Regions from separate parts of the Streptomyces sp. NPDC002181 genome, predicted to be linked through region 1. Evidence: riboswitches for the same ligand, from Rfam matches in the RefSeq annotation. Region 1 holds a riboswitch; the other holds the start of a gene.
What was found. Region 1 has a riboswitch for cobalamin ahead of cobN (cobaltochelatase subunit CobN). Riboswitches for the same ligand answer to the same signal wherever they lie in the genome.
Positions count from the first base shown of each region.

Region 2: linked by a shared signal. The riboswitch ahead of ACFYXV_RS02555 (ribonucleoside-diphosphate reductase subunit alpha) and the one ahead of cobN (cobaltochelatase subunit CobN) in region 1 are both predicted to bind cobalamin.

Region 1 is NZ_JBIASC010000002.1:671,922-679,209, forward strand. It holds gene ACFYXV_RS09190 (precorrin-2 C(20)-methyltransferase) at 1-591, opposite strand, end outside; gene ACFYXV_RS09195 (precorrin-8X methylmutase) at 588-1,235, opposite strand; gene cobG (precorrin-3B synthase) at 1,232-2,623, opposite strand; cobalamin riboswitch at 2,763-2,900, shown strand; gene cobN (cobaltochelatase subunit CobN) at 2,933-6,541, shown strand; gene ACFYXV_RS09210 (hypothetical protein) at 6,617-7,111, opposite strand.
Region 2 is NZ_JBIASC010000001.1:558,010-565,297, reverse strand. It holds gene ACFYXV_RS02560 (ribonucleotide-diphosphate reductase subunit beta) at 1-588, opposite strand, end outside; gene ACFYXV_RS02555 (ribonucleoside-diphosphate reductase subunit alpha) at 588-2,996, opposite strand; cobalamin riboswitch at 3,136-3,267, opposite strand; gene ACFYXV_RS02550 (GNAT family N-acetyltransferase) at 3,312-3,812, opposite strand; gene ACFYXV_RS02545 (Uma2 family endonuclease) at 3,891-4,475, shown strand; gene ACFYXV_RS02540 (YbdD/YjiX family protein) at 4,524-4,721, opposite strand; gene ACFYXV_RS02535 (carbon starvation CstA family protein) at 4,718-6,871, opposite strand; gene ACFYXV_RS02530 (GntR family transcriptional regulator) at 7,079-7,288, opposite strand, start outside.

The DNA of each region.
Region 1 (7,288 bases):
GGCCCGGCGCACGGCCGGGAAGGTGCGGCCGAGCTTCATCACGACCGCGGAGTCGGTGGCGGCGAGGCGGGCGGTGAGCTCCTCCTCGGGCAGGGTGCCGGGCAGGATCGTCAGCACCTCCTCGCCCTCGACGAGCGGGGTCCCGAGGCGGGCGGCGGCGGCGCTCACCGAGGTCACGCCGGGGATCACCTCGGCCTCGTAGCGGTCGGCGAGCCGCTTGTGCATGTGCATGTACGAGCCGTAGAAGAGCGGGTCGCCCTCGGCGAGCACGGCGACGGTCCGCCCGGCGTCCAGGTGCGCGGCGAGGCGGGCGGCGGAGGCCTCGTAGAACTCCTCCATCGCGCCCTGGTAGCCGCCGGGGTGGTCGGTGGTCTCGGTGGTGACCGGGTAGACCAGCGGCTCCTCGATGTGGTCGGCCCGCAGGTGCTTCGCGGCGATCGAGCGGGCGATCGAGCGGCCGTGGCGGGCGCTGTGGTACGCGATGACCTGCGCCTCGGCGATCACCTCGACGGCCCGCAGGGTCATCAGGGAGGGGTCGCCCGGGCCGAGCCCTACGCCGTACAGCTTCCCGGAGGTGGTTGCGCTGCTCATTCTTCCTCGCTCGCGATCGCGTTGACGGCGGCGGCCGCGATGGCGCTGCCGCCGCGCCGGCCGCGCACGATCAGGTGGTCGAGCCCGGAGGCGTGGGCGGCGAGCGCGTCCTTGGACTCGGCGGCGCCGATGAAGCCGACGGGGACGCCGATGACGGCGGCGGGGCGCGGGGCGCCCTCCTCGATCATCTCCAGCAGCCGGAACAGGGCGGTCGGCGCGTTGCCGACGGCGATCACCGATCCCTCCAGCAGCCCGCGGTCGCGCCAGACTTCGAGCGCGGCGGCGCTGCGCGTGGTCCCCATCCTGGCGGCGAGGGCCGGCACGGCGGGGTCGGAGAGGGTGCAGATCACCTCGTTGCCGGCGGGCAGCCGCTTGCGGGTGACCCCGCTGGCGACCATCTGGACGTCGCACAGGATCGGCGCGCCGGCGTGCAGCGCGGCCCGTGCGCGGAGCACGACCTCCGGGGTGTAGCCGAGGTCCCGGGGCAGGTCGGTCATTCCGCAGGCGTGAATCATGCGCACCGCGACCTGGGCGACGGAGGCGGGCAGCCCGGAGAGGTCCGCCTCGGCGCGGATCGTGGCAAAGGACTGGCGGTAGATGGCCGCGCCGTCCTTCTCGTACTCGAACACTGTGTACTCGCTCATTTCTTCGCTGCGTCGTGGGAGGTGGTGCGGCGTACGGCCGCGAGGGCCGCGGGAAGTTCGGAGGCCGGGACGCCCCGGCGCGGGGTCTGTCCGGCCGCGGAGAGGTCGTACCCGTCGGCGGTGGCGACCACGTCCGCCCAGGCGGTGCCGCGGGGGTGCCCGCACCGGCGCTCGCAGCCGGACCAGTGCACGGGCAGCAGGCGGGTCCCCTGCGCCGGCGTACGCACCCGTGCCCGCGCTTGTTCCCGTTCCCGTTCCTGCGCCTGCGCCTGCGCCTGCGCCTGCGCTACGACGGCACGCGCGTCGGCGCGCACGTCGGCGCGGGACTTCGCACAACCGGGCTGCCCGGTACAGGCGGTGACGGACCGCCAGGGATCGTCGGAGCCGGTCACGAGTCCGGCTTCGGCGAGGGCGGCGAGCGCCTCCCCGGCGGCTCCGGCGGGCAGGCCGGGGACGACGATCCCCCGCCAGGGGGTCAGGCGGATACGGCCGGTCAGCGCGGCCAGGGCGCGCCACTGCGCGGTGCTCAGACGGCCCAGCGGCGCCAGCACGCTGAGCGCGGCGGCGCCGCCGGGCCCCTCGACCACACCCGGTTCGGGGGCCGGTCCGCGCAAGGAGGCGGCCGCGGAGCCCGGCGCGGCGGGGGCCGGGATCCCGGCGGCGGCCAGCCTCCCGCCCAACCCCTCGCGGTCCAGGGCGTGTTCCGCGGGCAGCTCCGACACCCGCCAGGCCCGGGTACCGGCCGCCCGGACGGCGTCCAGGAAGTACTCCGCGGCCACGAGCGCGGCCTTCGGCGCGTCGGCCGCGCCGACGAGCAGCGCGTCCGCCGGGTCGGCGGTCCACAGCAGCGCCCGGTCCCCGCCCCCGTCCCGGACGGCGGTCAGGTTCACATCGGCGTCGAGCGAGGTCACGTCCCCGCGGCCGTCGTCGAGGGCGAACAGGAAGCGCCCCGACAGCCCGGCCGCCGGCGCGCTCGCGCACAGCAGCCGGTCCAGCTCGGCGACCCAGGGGGCCACGTCGGGCAGACCGCGCCGGTCCAGGCCGGTCAGGGGCGAGGCGACGATGTTGCGGACCCGCTCGTGGGTGGGCGCGGGCAGCAGCCCGGCGCGTACGAGCACGCCCCGCAGCTCGCCCCCGCAGCTCGCGCCGAGCCCGCGCAGCTGCGCGTTGCCGCGCGAGGTGAGGTCGACGTGCCCGTCGCCGAGCCGGTCCGCCGCGTCGGCCAGGAGCAGGGCCGCGTCCGCGTCGAGCATCCCGCCGGGTATCCGGATCCGGGCCAGGTACCCGTCGTCCGCCGCGTGCAGCCGCAGCGCACCGGGGCAGGCGTCACCGCGGTCACGTATGACCGGTTCGTCCCGCACTGCGGCGGAAGGGGGCTGGGGCGGCATGGCGGCGAGCATACCCACGATTGACCGACCTCGACCTGTGTCCGTCACCACCCTCCCCCTGCGCCCCACCCTCCGCCCGACCTGCCCCGATCCGCTCCCCGTGCGCGGACCACCCCCACTCCCGGCCAGGGAGAACGCCACCTAAGATGACCCCCGGCGGAGCCACGTGGCCCGCTGGGAGGAAGCCCGGTGCGAATCCGGCGCGGTCCCGCCACTGTGAACCCGCGGAGCGATCCGCCGGGTGAGTCAGGAACTCCCGCTGTCCACACTGCCCGGGGCGCGGAAACCCCGAGGAAGGCATGCCGCCGCATGATCCTGCTGCTGTCGACGTCCGACACCGATCTGCTCAGCGCCCGCGCCGCGGACGGCCCCGTGCCGTACCGGTTCGCGAACCCCTCCCGCCTTCCCCTGGACGACCTGCCCGCCCTGCTCGACGGCGTCGACCTGGTCGTCGTACGCCTCCTGGGCGGCCTGCGCGCCTGGCAGGACGGCCTCGACCTGCTCCTGGCGCCGGAACAGACCCGCCCGGTGGTCGTCCTCACCGGCGAACAGGCCCCGGACGCCCAGCTGATGGAGGCCTCGACGGTCCCGATCGGCATCGCGGCCGAGGCGCACGGCTACCTCGCGCACGGCGGCCCCGCCAACCTGGACCAGCTGGCGCGCTTCCTCTCCGACACCGTGCTGCTCACCGGCCACGGCTTCGAGCCGCCCGCCGCGGCGCCCACCTGGGGCCCGCTGGAGCGCACGCCGGTGCGCCCGTACGGGCCGCGCATCGCGGTGCTGTACTACCGCGCCCACCAGATGAGCGGCAACACCGCCTTCGTGCACGCGCTGTGCGACGCGATCGTGGAGACCGGCGGCACGCCCGTACCCCTGTACGTGTCCTCCCTGCGCGCGCCGGAGCCGGAGCTGATCGCCGAACTGGAGTCGGCGGACGCGATCGTCACCACGGTGCTCGCGGCAGGCGGCACCAAGCCCGCCACGGCCTCGGCCGGCGGCGACGACGAGTCCTGGGACGCGGGCGCGCTCGCCGGGCTCGGCGTGCCGATCCTGCAGGCCCTGTGCCTGACCGGCTCGCGCAGCGCCTGGGAGGAGAACGACGAGGGCCTCTCCCCGCTCGACGCCGCGACGCAGGTCGCGGTCCCGGAGTTCGACGGCCGCCTGATCACCGTCCCGTTCTCCTTCAAGGAGCTCGACGAGGACGGGCTGCCGGCGTACGTGGCCGACCCCGAGCGCGCCGCCCGCGTCGCCGGGATCGCCGTCCGCCACGCCCGGCTGCGGCACATCGAGCGGCGCGACAAGAAGGTCGCGCTCGTCCTGTCCGCGTACCCCACCAAGCACTCCCGCATCGGCAACGCGGTCGGCCTCGACACCCCGGCCAGCGCCGTGGAGCTGCTGCGCACCCTCATCGCGGGCGGCTACGACTTCGGCCCCGTCGAGGAGGTCCCGGGCCTGGTCTCGGGCGACGGCGACGAGCTGATCCGCGCCCTGATCGAGGCCGGCGGCCACGACCAGGACTGGCTGACCGAGGAGCAGCTGGCCCGCAACCCGGTCCGCATCCCGGCCGCCGACTACAAGCGGTGGTTCGCCGAGCTCCCCGCCGAGCTGCGCGAGAGCGTGGAGCAGCACTGGGGCGAGGCGCCGGGCAACATGTTCGTGGACCGCTCCGCGAACCCGGAGGGCGACATCGTCCTCGCGGCGCTGCGCCGCGGGAACCTGCTCGTCCTGATCCAGCCGCCGCGCGGCTTCGGCGAGAACCCGATCGCGATCTACCACGACCCCGACCTGCCGCCCTCGCACCACTACCTGGCCGCGTACCGCTGGATCCAGGCACGGGCCGAGGACGGCGGCTTCGGCGCCGACGCGATGATCCACCTGGGCAAGCACGGCAACCTGGAGTGGCTGCCGGGCAAGAACGCCGGCCTGTCGGCTGCCTGCGCCCCGGACGCCGCGCTCGGCGACCTCCCCCTGATCTACCCGTTCCTGGTCAACGACCCGGGCGAGGGCACCCAGGCCAAGCGCCGCGTGCACGCCACCCTGGTCGACCACCTCGTGCCGCCGATGGCGCGCGCGGAGTCGTACGGGGACATCGCGCGCCTGGAGCAGCACCTCGACGAGTACGCGCAGATCTCGGCCATGGACCCGGCGAAGCTGCCGGCGATCCGCGCGCAGATCTGGACGCTGATCCAGGCCGCGAAGCTCCACCACGACCTGGGTCTGGAGGAGCGCCCGGACGACGAGGGCTTCGACGACTTCCTGCTGCACGTCGACGGCTGGCTCTGCGAGGTCAAGGACGCCCAGATCCGCGACGGACTGCACGTCCTGGGCGGCGCCCCGACCGGTGAGGCCCGGGTCAACCTGGTCCTCGCGATCCTGCGCGCCCGCCAGATCTGGGGCGGTACGACGGCCCTGCCCGGCCTGCGCGAGGCGCTCGGCCTGGACGAGTCCGCCGCCACCCGCACCACCGCCGACGAGGCGGAGGCGGCGGCCCGCGCGCTGGTGCAGGCGATGGAGGACGCGCACTGGGCGCCGGAGGCGGTGGCTTCGGTCGCGGCCGGACACTCCGCGGACGTGGTCGCCGTACTGGACTTCGCCGCCCGCGAGGTGGTCCCGCGCCTGGCCGGCACGACGGACGAGATCGCGCACGTGGTGGCGGCCCTCGACGGCCGCTTCGTCCCGGCGGGCCCCTCGGGATCCCCCCTGCGCGGCCTGGTGAACGTCCTTCCCACGGGCCGGAACTTCTACTCCGTCGACCCGAAGGCCGTACCCTCCCGCCTCGCGTGGGAGACGGGCCAGGCCCTGGCCGACTCCCTGCTCACCCGCTACCGCACGGACAACGGCGAATGGCCGGCCTCCGTCGGCCTGTCCCTGTGGGGCACGAGCGCGATGCGCACCTCCGGCGACGACGTCGCCGAGGCGCTCGCCCTGCTCGGCGTCCGCCCGGTCTGGGACGAGGCCTCGCGCCGCGTCACGGGCCTGGAGCCGATCCCGCTCGACGAGCTGGGCCGTCCACGCATCGACGTGACCCTGCGCATCTCGGGCTTCTTCCGCGACGCGTTCCCGCACGTCATCGGCCTGCTGGACGATGCGGTACGGCTGGCGGCCGGCCTGGACGAACCCGCCTCGGACAACTTCATCCGGGCCCACGCCCAGGCGGACCTGGCCGTCCACGGTGACGAACGCCGTGCGACGACCCGCATCTTCGGCTCGCGTCCGGGCACGTACGGCGCCGGCATCCTCCAGCTGATCGACTCCCGCGACTGGCGTACGGACGCCGACCTGGCGGAGGTCTACACGGTCTGGGGCGGCTACGCGTACGGCCGCGGCCTGGAGGGCCGGGCGGCGCGCGAGGAGATGGAGACCGCGTACAAGCGGATCACGGTGGCCGCGAAGAACACGGACACCCGCGAGCACGACATCGCCGACTCGGACGACTACTTCCAGTACCACGGCGGCATGGTGGCCACGGTCCGCGCGCTGCGGGGCACGGCCCCGGAGGCGTACATCGGCGACTCCACGCGCCCTGAGACGGTCAAGACCCGCACGCTCGTCGAGGAGACCTCCCGCGTCTTCCGCGCCCGCGTGGTGAACCCCAAGTGGATCGAGGCGATGCGCCGCCACGGCTACAAGGGCGCCTTCGAGCTGGCGGCCACGGTCGACTACCTCTTCGGCTACGACGCCACGACGGGCGTGGTGGCCGACTGGATGTACGACAAGCTGACCGAGACGTACGTCCTGGACCCGGCCAACCGCGCCTTCCTGGAGGAGGCCAACCCCTGGGCCCTGCACGGCATCGCGGAACGTCTCCTGGAGGCCGAGTCCCGCGGCATGTGGGAGAAGCCGGATCCGCAGGTCCTGGAAGCCCTGCGCCAGGTCTACCTGGACACGGAAGGCAACCTGGAGGCCGAGGCGGAGTAACCGGCCCCGGCACACCGAACGGCGCCCGGCCCACCCCTTCGGCGGGCCGGGCGCCCTGCGTGTCGGGCGCCCGGCTCAGCTCTGGCAGTACATGGCGAGGTAGACCCGTCCGTCCCGGTCGGCGCTCTTGCGGACGTAGGCCGTGTAGTCCACGAGGCACTGGCCGTTCCAATCCCTCGCCTTCGTGCCCCGCCGGTACGCCTCGCCCCGCGTCAGGCTCCAGCCGTCGCCGTCCTCCCGCGCCAGCTCCGCGAGGGTGTCGGGCGGCAGGTCGGTGAACGTGGCCGGATCGAGGTCGAGGCTCTTCAGGTAGGAGTCGGCGTCTTCCGGACCGCTCCGGAACGACAGCTGCGCCGAGGAGCCGTCCTTGTCCGGCGCCTCACAGAACCGCACGTCGTCGCTGCGGGGTAGCTCGGGCAGCGAGTACTTCTCCAGGACCGAGGGGGAAACCGGTGTCGAGACGCAACGCGCGGCCGGGGCCCCACCGGAACCGAACGGCACGCATCCGCTCAGCACCGTCACGCTCGCTGCCGCGATCACCATCACGCCGGACACTCTGCCGCGCCGCACTGCCACCACTCTTCCCCCCGACGGGACTCCGGGGCGCGGGGCCTATCTCCCACGCGCCCCCGCCGCCACTGAACGGCTCTCACGTCACCTGATGCGGTGAAGTGTTCCTTATCCCGGGGGCGGCAGGGGTAGGCGGGTGCTGATCTCGTGCGGGGGGCCGCAGGCAAGGGAGCCCTC
Region 2 (7,288 bases), on a different contig from region 1:
GCGCGAGCGGAACCAGTACACGTAGGCGAAGGCGCCGTAGAAGAACAGGCCCTCGATGCACGCCGCGAAGCAGATCAGGTTCAGCAGGAAGCGACGGCGGTCGGCCTGCGTCTCCAGCCGGTCCAGCTTCTCGACCTCGTTGATCCACTTGAAGCAGAACTGCGCCTTCTCGCGGATCGACGGGATCTCCTCGACGGCGTCGAAGGCGGCCGCGCGGTCGTCCGGGTCGGGCAGGTAGGTGTCGAGCAGCGTCAGATAGAACTGGACGTGCACGGCCTCCTCGAACAGCTGGCGCGACAGGTACAGGCGCGCCTCCGGGGAGTTGATGTGCTTGTAGAGCGTCAGCACCAGGTTGTTCGAGACGATCGAGTCGCCCGTCGCGAAGAACGCGACCAGGCGGCCGATCATGTGCTGCTCGGCGGGCGTCAGCTTCGCCAGGTCGGCGACGTCCGAGTGGAGGTCGACCTCCTCGACGGTCCAGGTGTTCTTGATCGCGTCCCGGTAGCGCTCGTAGAAGTCCGGGTAGCGCATCGGGCGGAGCGTGAGCTCGAAGCCCGGGTCCAGGAGGTTCTTGTCGGTGGAGCTCATTACTGGCAGGCCTCGCAGGACTCGGGGTTCTCAAGGGAGCAGGCCAGCGCTTCCGCGGCCGCGGCCTCGGCGGCGGCGTCGGCCAGGGGGAGCGCTGCGGGGGTGGCCGCCTGGGCGGCACGGGCGATCTTCGTCGCCGGGCGCGAGCGCAGGTAGTACGTGGTCTTCAGACCCTGCTTCCAGGCGTACGCGTACATCGAGGACAGCTTCCCGATGGTCGGCGTCTCCAGGAACAGGTTCAGCGACTGCGACTGGTCGAGGTACGGCGTACGGGCCGCCGCCATGTCGATCAGACCGCGCTGCGGGATCTCCCACGCCGTGCGGTACAGCTCGCGCACCTCGGCCGGGATCCAGCCGAAGCCCTGGACGGAGCCGGAGGAGTCGCGCAGCGCCTCGCGGGTCTGCGCGTCCCACACGCCGAGCTTCTTCAGCTCCTCCACCAGGTAGCCGTTGACCTGGAGGAACTCGCCCGACAGGGTCTCGCGCTTGAAGAGGTTGGAGACCTGCGGCTCGATGCACTCGTACACGCCGGCGATCGAGGCGATCGTCGCGGTCGGCGCGATGGCCAGCAGCAGCGAGTTGCGCATGCCGGACTTCGCGACGCGGGCGCGCAGGGCGTCCCAGCGCTCGGGCCAGTTCAGCTCGACGTCGTAGTGGTCGGGGTGCAGGACGCCGCGGGCGGTGCGGGTCTGCTCCCAGGCCGGGAGCGGGCCGCTGCGCTCGGCGAGGTCGCAGGAGGCCTCGTACGCGGCCAGCATGATGCGCTCGGAGAGCTTGGTGGACAGCGCCTTCGCCTCGGGGGAGTCGAACGGCAGCTTCAGCTTGAAGAAGACGTCCTGGAGGCCCATCGCTCCCAGGCCCACCGGACGCCAGCGGGCGTTGGAGCGGCCGGCCTGCTCGGTCGGGTAGAAGTTGATGTCCACGACGCGGTCGAGGAAGGTGACGGCCGTACGGACGGTCTCGTCCAGCCGCTCCCAGTCGATCTCGCCGGTCTCGGTGAGGACGAACGCGCCCAGGTTGACCGAGCCCAGGTTGCAGACCGCCGTCTCGCCGTCGTTGGTGACCTCGATGATCTCGGTGCACAGGTTCGAGGAGTGGACGACGGTGCCCGGCTCGGCGGTCTGGTTCGCCGTGCGGTTGGAGGCGTCCTTGAAGGTCATCCAGCCCTGGCCGGTCTGCGCGAGGGTGCGCATCATCCGGCCGTACAGGTCGCGGGCGGGCATGGTCTTGCGGGCCAGGCCGTCCGCCTCGGCCTTGCGGTAGGCGGCGTCGAACTCGTCGCCCCACAGGTCGACCAGCTCGGGCACGTCGGCCGGGGAGAACAGCGACCAGTCGGCGTCCGCGTTGACGCGGCGCATGAACTCGTCCGGCACCCAGTGCGCCAGGTTCAGGTTGTGCGTGCGGCGCTGGTCCTCGCCGGTGTTGTCGCGGAGCTCCAGGAACTCCTCGATGTCCGCGTGCCAGGTCTCCAGGTAGACGGCGGCGGCGCCCTTGCGGCGGCCGCCCTGGTTCACGGCGGCGACGGAGGCGTCGAGGGTCTTCAGGAACGGCACGATGCCGTTGGAGTGGCCGTTCGTACCGCGGATCAGCGAACCGCGGGCGCGGATGCGCGAGTACGAGAGGCCGATGCCGCCGGCGTGCTTCGACAGACGCGCGACCTGGTGGTACCGGTCGTAGATCGAGTCGAGCTCGTCCAGCGGGGAGTCCAGCAGGTAGCAGGAGGACATCTGCGGGTGCCGGGTGCCGGAGTTGAAGAGCGTGGGGGAGGACGGCAGGTAGTCGAGGCGGCTCATCAGCCGGTAGAGCGAGGCCACTTCCTCGACGGCCTGGACGGTGTCGTTCTCGGCGAGGCCGCAGGCCACGCGCAGCATGAAGTGCTGCGGGGTCTCGACGACCTGGCGGGTGATCGGGTGGCGCAGCAGGTAGCGGCTGTGCAGGGTGCGCAGGCCGAAGAAGCCGAAGCGGTCGTCGGCGCCCTCGGCGAGCGTGTGCTCGACCAGCGCGTCCAGGCGGTTCGCGTGCAGCGCCACGAACGCGGCGGTGCGGTCCGCGATGAGGCCCTCGCGGTGGCCGACCGCGACGGAGGCGGAGAAGGAGGTGGCCCCCTGGCCGGCGGCTTCCTCGGCGACGGCCAGCGTCAGCAGCCGGGCGGCGAGCCGGGAGTACGCCGGGTCCTCGGAGATGAGACCGGCGGCGGCCTCCGTGGCCAGAGCGCGCAGCTCGGCCTCGTCGGCGGCGGCGCTGCGTCCGCGCAGCGCGGCGGCGGCGACCCGGCCGGGGTCAGTGTCGGGGAGGTCGGCCGTCAGCTCGGTGAGGGTCCGCAGCAGCGCGGCCCCAGGTCCCCCGGTCTCGATTCCGGTGTCGGACGGGTCGGACTCGGCGCGCGGTGCGGAAGGCGCGATGGTCACGGGGGGAGCTCTCCCTCGCTCGGCTCCGGGACACCTGCGGCGTCGGCGCGAGCGGGCGCGCGCGGGCAGGGCAAGGCAGCACCGCGCGGCGTCCACCGGCCCAACCGCGAGGCCCGGACGTATCGACACCCGGTTCGGTCGAGCCGGGCGCACTGTCGGCAGGTCATCGGACTTGCGGTGACACCAATGGGTGTACTTCATACCGTTGCGGGACAGTTCCGGATTCGCACCGGATTCCCCTGCGACGACAGCGAGCATGAGCATACATGTGGGGGCCCCCTCCTGCGCGACCCCCTAGATGTTGTGTCGGCGTGGCTACAGTTCGAGACCGTACGTGCGCAGAGGGAGGCCGGGGACGGGCTCCCAGTCCCGTTCCGGCGAGCGCACGAAACCGAGCCGTCCGTAGATCCGGTGGGCGCCGGTCATGTCGTCCGTGGTGGACAGCACGAGGCGCCGTACGCCCTCGACGGCCCGGGCGCGGTCGATGCAGGCCCGCACCAGAGCCTCCCCGGCGCCCCGCCCGCGGCCCTCCCGAGCGACGGCCAGCATCCGGAACTCGGCCTCGCCGGGTCCGGCGATGTCGCACAGCGGGCTCCCGGGCGCGGCGAAGGCCACCCCGCCGAGGAGCCGGCCCTCGCCCGTCGCGGCGACGAGTATCACCCCGTCGGCGGCGCGCCCGGCCACGTCGCGCAGCCGCACGAGGTACGGATCGTCCTCGCCGAACGTCAGCAGCCCGTCCCCGAGGTAGGCCTGCGCGGTGATCTCCCCGAGCGTCCCGTACTCCGCCGCCAGCGCTTCCCTGATCACGATGTCCATGCGGTCGAGTGTGCCGGACGGCTGTCGGTGCCCGGCGCTATCGTCGAAGACAGCACCGTCGAGGAAGGCGAGCGAGGCATGACCGTGATGACAGACCGGCCCCACATGCTGACCGAGGACTTCGAAGCCGTGGCGCGCATAGCGGCCCGCGAGAGGGAGGGGACGCGGCTGGAGTTCATCGACGGGGTTATCAGGAGCAAGGCCATGCCGGACGGCGATCACCAGACGATCATCGAGTGGCTCACGCGGATCTGCATGCAGTACCGGCCGGAGCTCTGGCTGCACGGGGGACAGGGGATCAAGGCCGAGGCGTACCGGGGAGGGCGGGCCATCCCGGACGCGGTGCTGGCGCCTTCCAAGGCATTCGCCGGGCAGGGCGACTGGGTCGACCCCGACCCGATCCTCATGGCCGTCGAGGTGACCTCGTGGGATTCGGACACCCACCGGCGGGACCACGTCGAGAAGCCCCGCGCCTACGCGGAGACGGGCATTCCCGTCTACCTGCTGATCGACCGGGCCAAGTGCGAGATCTCCGTCTACAGCCAGCCCAACGGCCGACGGTACGAGAGCACCCACATCGTGGCGTACGGGAAGGACGTCGAGCTCCCCGAGCCCGTCGGCATCACCCTCCAGACCGAGGTCCTCAAGGACTGGGTGCGCTGAGGATGCCGAAGGGCCCCGCCGATTCGGCGGGGCCCTTCACGTACGTGCTCAGCAGCAGCGGAAGCCCTCGCGGGGGTCCGCCTCGCGGGAGTCCGTACGGGCGCGTTCGAAGGCGCGGCGGGTCATGACCTCCGCGTCCGGGTCGTGCGTACGGGCGTGGGCGACGTAGCGGTCGTACGCCGCCTCGCCCGAGAACTCCCGTACGAAGAACCGCGCCTTCGCCAGCGCCGCGCGGACCCCGCTCACGCCACCGGCTCCTTCGCGCGGCCGCCGCCCGAGTCCAGGCCGGCGGCGGCGAGCTCCGCCCGCTCCTCGGGCGTCGCGATGAGCCCGGCCGGGGCGATGATCTTCGACTCGGTCCACGGGACCTCGGACAGCCTGACCGCCTCCGGGCTCCCGACCGCCTTCAGGCAGGTCCGCGCCGCGTCCAGCAGCACGATGACGATCAGGATCGCGAACAGCGCCGACAGCGCGCCGTCGACCGTCGCGTTGGTGACGATCGTGTGCATCTCGCCCATGTTCTTGGCGGGCGGCAGGACCTTCCCGGCGTCGATCCCGGTCTGGTACTTGTCGCGCTGCGCGAAGAAGCCGACCTTGACGTCCTCGGAGAACACCTTCTGCCAGCTCGCGGTCAGCGTGACGGCCACGTCCCAGGCCAGCGGGACCCCGGTCACCCAGGCCCACTTGAGCCGGCCGGACTTGACCAGCAGCGTGGTGCAGACGGCCAGTGCCACCGCGGCGAGGAGCTGGTTCGCGATCCCGAAGAGCGGGAACAGCTGGTTGATGCCGCCCAGCGGGTCCTTGATGCCGACCCACAGGAAGTAGCCCCAGCCGCCCACGACCACCGCGCTGGCCAGCCACACGCCGGGCTTCCAGCTCACGTCCTTGAAGGGCTTGTGCACGTTGCCGAGGGTGTCCTGGAGCATGAAGCGGCCGACCCGGGTGCCCGCGTCGAGGGTGGTCAGGATGAACAGTGCCTCGAACATGATCGCGAAGTGGTACCAGAACGCCTTCAGCCCGGCGCCTCCGACAACGGAGGAGAAGATCTCCGACATTCCGAGTGCGAACGTCGGCGCCCCGCCCGTACGGGACAGCAGGCTGGTTTCCTCGACGTCCTTCGCGGCCTGCGCGAGGAACTCGGGCGAGATGGCGAAGCCGAAGTTCGTCACGGCCTGCGAGGCGGTCTCGACCGTGGTGCCGACGACGCCGGCGGGGGAGTTGACCGCGAAGAAGAGGCCGGGCTCGATGATGCAGGCCGCGATGATCGCCATGACGGCGACGAAGGACTCGGTCAGCATCGCGCCGTAGCCGATGACCCGGACCTGGGTCTCCTTCTGGATCATCTTGGGGGTGGTGCCCGAGGAGACCAGCGCGTGGAAGCCGGACAGGGCCCCGCACGCGATCGTGATGAAGACGAACGGGAACATCGACCCGGCGAACACCGGCCCGTCCCCGCGGGCGGCGAAATCGGTGACCGCGGGCATCTTCAGGGTGGGCATGGCGACGACCACGCCGATGGCGAGCAGGGCGATGGTGCCCACCTTCATGAAGGTGGAGAGGTAGTCGCGGGGCGCGAGGAGCATCCACACCGGCAGCACCGAGGCGATGAACCCGTACGCCACCATCCACAGGACCAGCGTCTCCTTCTCCAGCGTGAAGGTGCTCGCCAGTGAGGAATCGGCGACCCAGCCGCCCGCCACGATGGCGAGCAGCAGCAGCGCCACGCCGATGACGGAGATCTCGGTGACCCGGCCCGGGCGCAGGACGCGCAGGTAGAAGCCCATGAAGAGGGCGATCGGGATGGTCATGCCGATGGAGAACACGCCCCAGGGGGAGTGCGCCAGCGCGTTGACGATGACCAGGGCGAGCACGGCCAGCAGGATGATCATGATGGCGAACACGGCGACCAGGGCGGCGGCTCCGCCGACCGGGCCGATCTCGTCGCGGGCCATCTGGCCGAGGGAGCGCCCGTCGCGGCGGGTGGAGAAGAAGAGGGTGACCATGTCCTGGACGGCGCCCGCGAAGATGACGCCCGCGACGATCCAGATGGTGCCCGGCAGGTAGCCCATCTGGGCGGCGAGCACGGGGCCGACCAGAGGGCCGGCGCCGGCCACGGCGGCGAAGTGGTGGCCGAACAGCACGCGGCGGTCGGTGGGGTGGAAGTCGACACCGTTGTCAAGGCGTTCGGCCGGGGTGGCCCGCGTCTTGTCCACCTTCAGGACCCGGTCGGCGATGAACCGCGCGTAGAAGCGGTAGCCGATGGCGTACGAGCCCAGTGCGGCGGCGAGCAGCCAGGCGGCCGAGATCTCCTCGCCGCGCGAGAGGGCGAGGATGCCCCAGCCGAGGGCCCCGACGAGGGCGACGAGCACCCAGACGGCGACGGACTTCGGGCTCATGCCCCCTGGCGCGCCACTGCCCGGTGCGGAAGGCGAGTCCGCGGCCGTGCCCGGACTCGCCGTGTTCCGTTCTGTACCAGTTGCTTCCGGTTCCGGCATGATCCTCGTCCCCTCGTTGATCATCTGCGTAAAGGCAGGGAATCTACGGGGGCGCGCCCGGTGAACGTAAGCCCCCGTCCGTATAGCGGAACGAGAGTCAACTACGAATCAGACGGCGGGGCGCTGGAGTCGGGCGACGAACTTGTAACGATCGCCGCGGTACACCGAGCGGACCCACTCCACCGGTTCGCCGTCGGCGTCGAGGGAGTGGCGGGAGAGCATCAGCATCGGCAGGCCGACGTCGGTGCCCAGCAGGCCCGCCTCGCGCGGGGTGGCCAGGGAGGTCTCGATCGTCTCCTCGGCCTCGGCGAGCCGTAC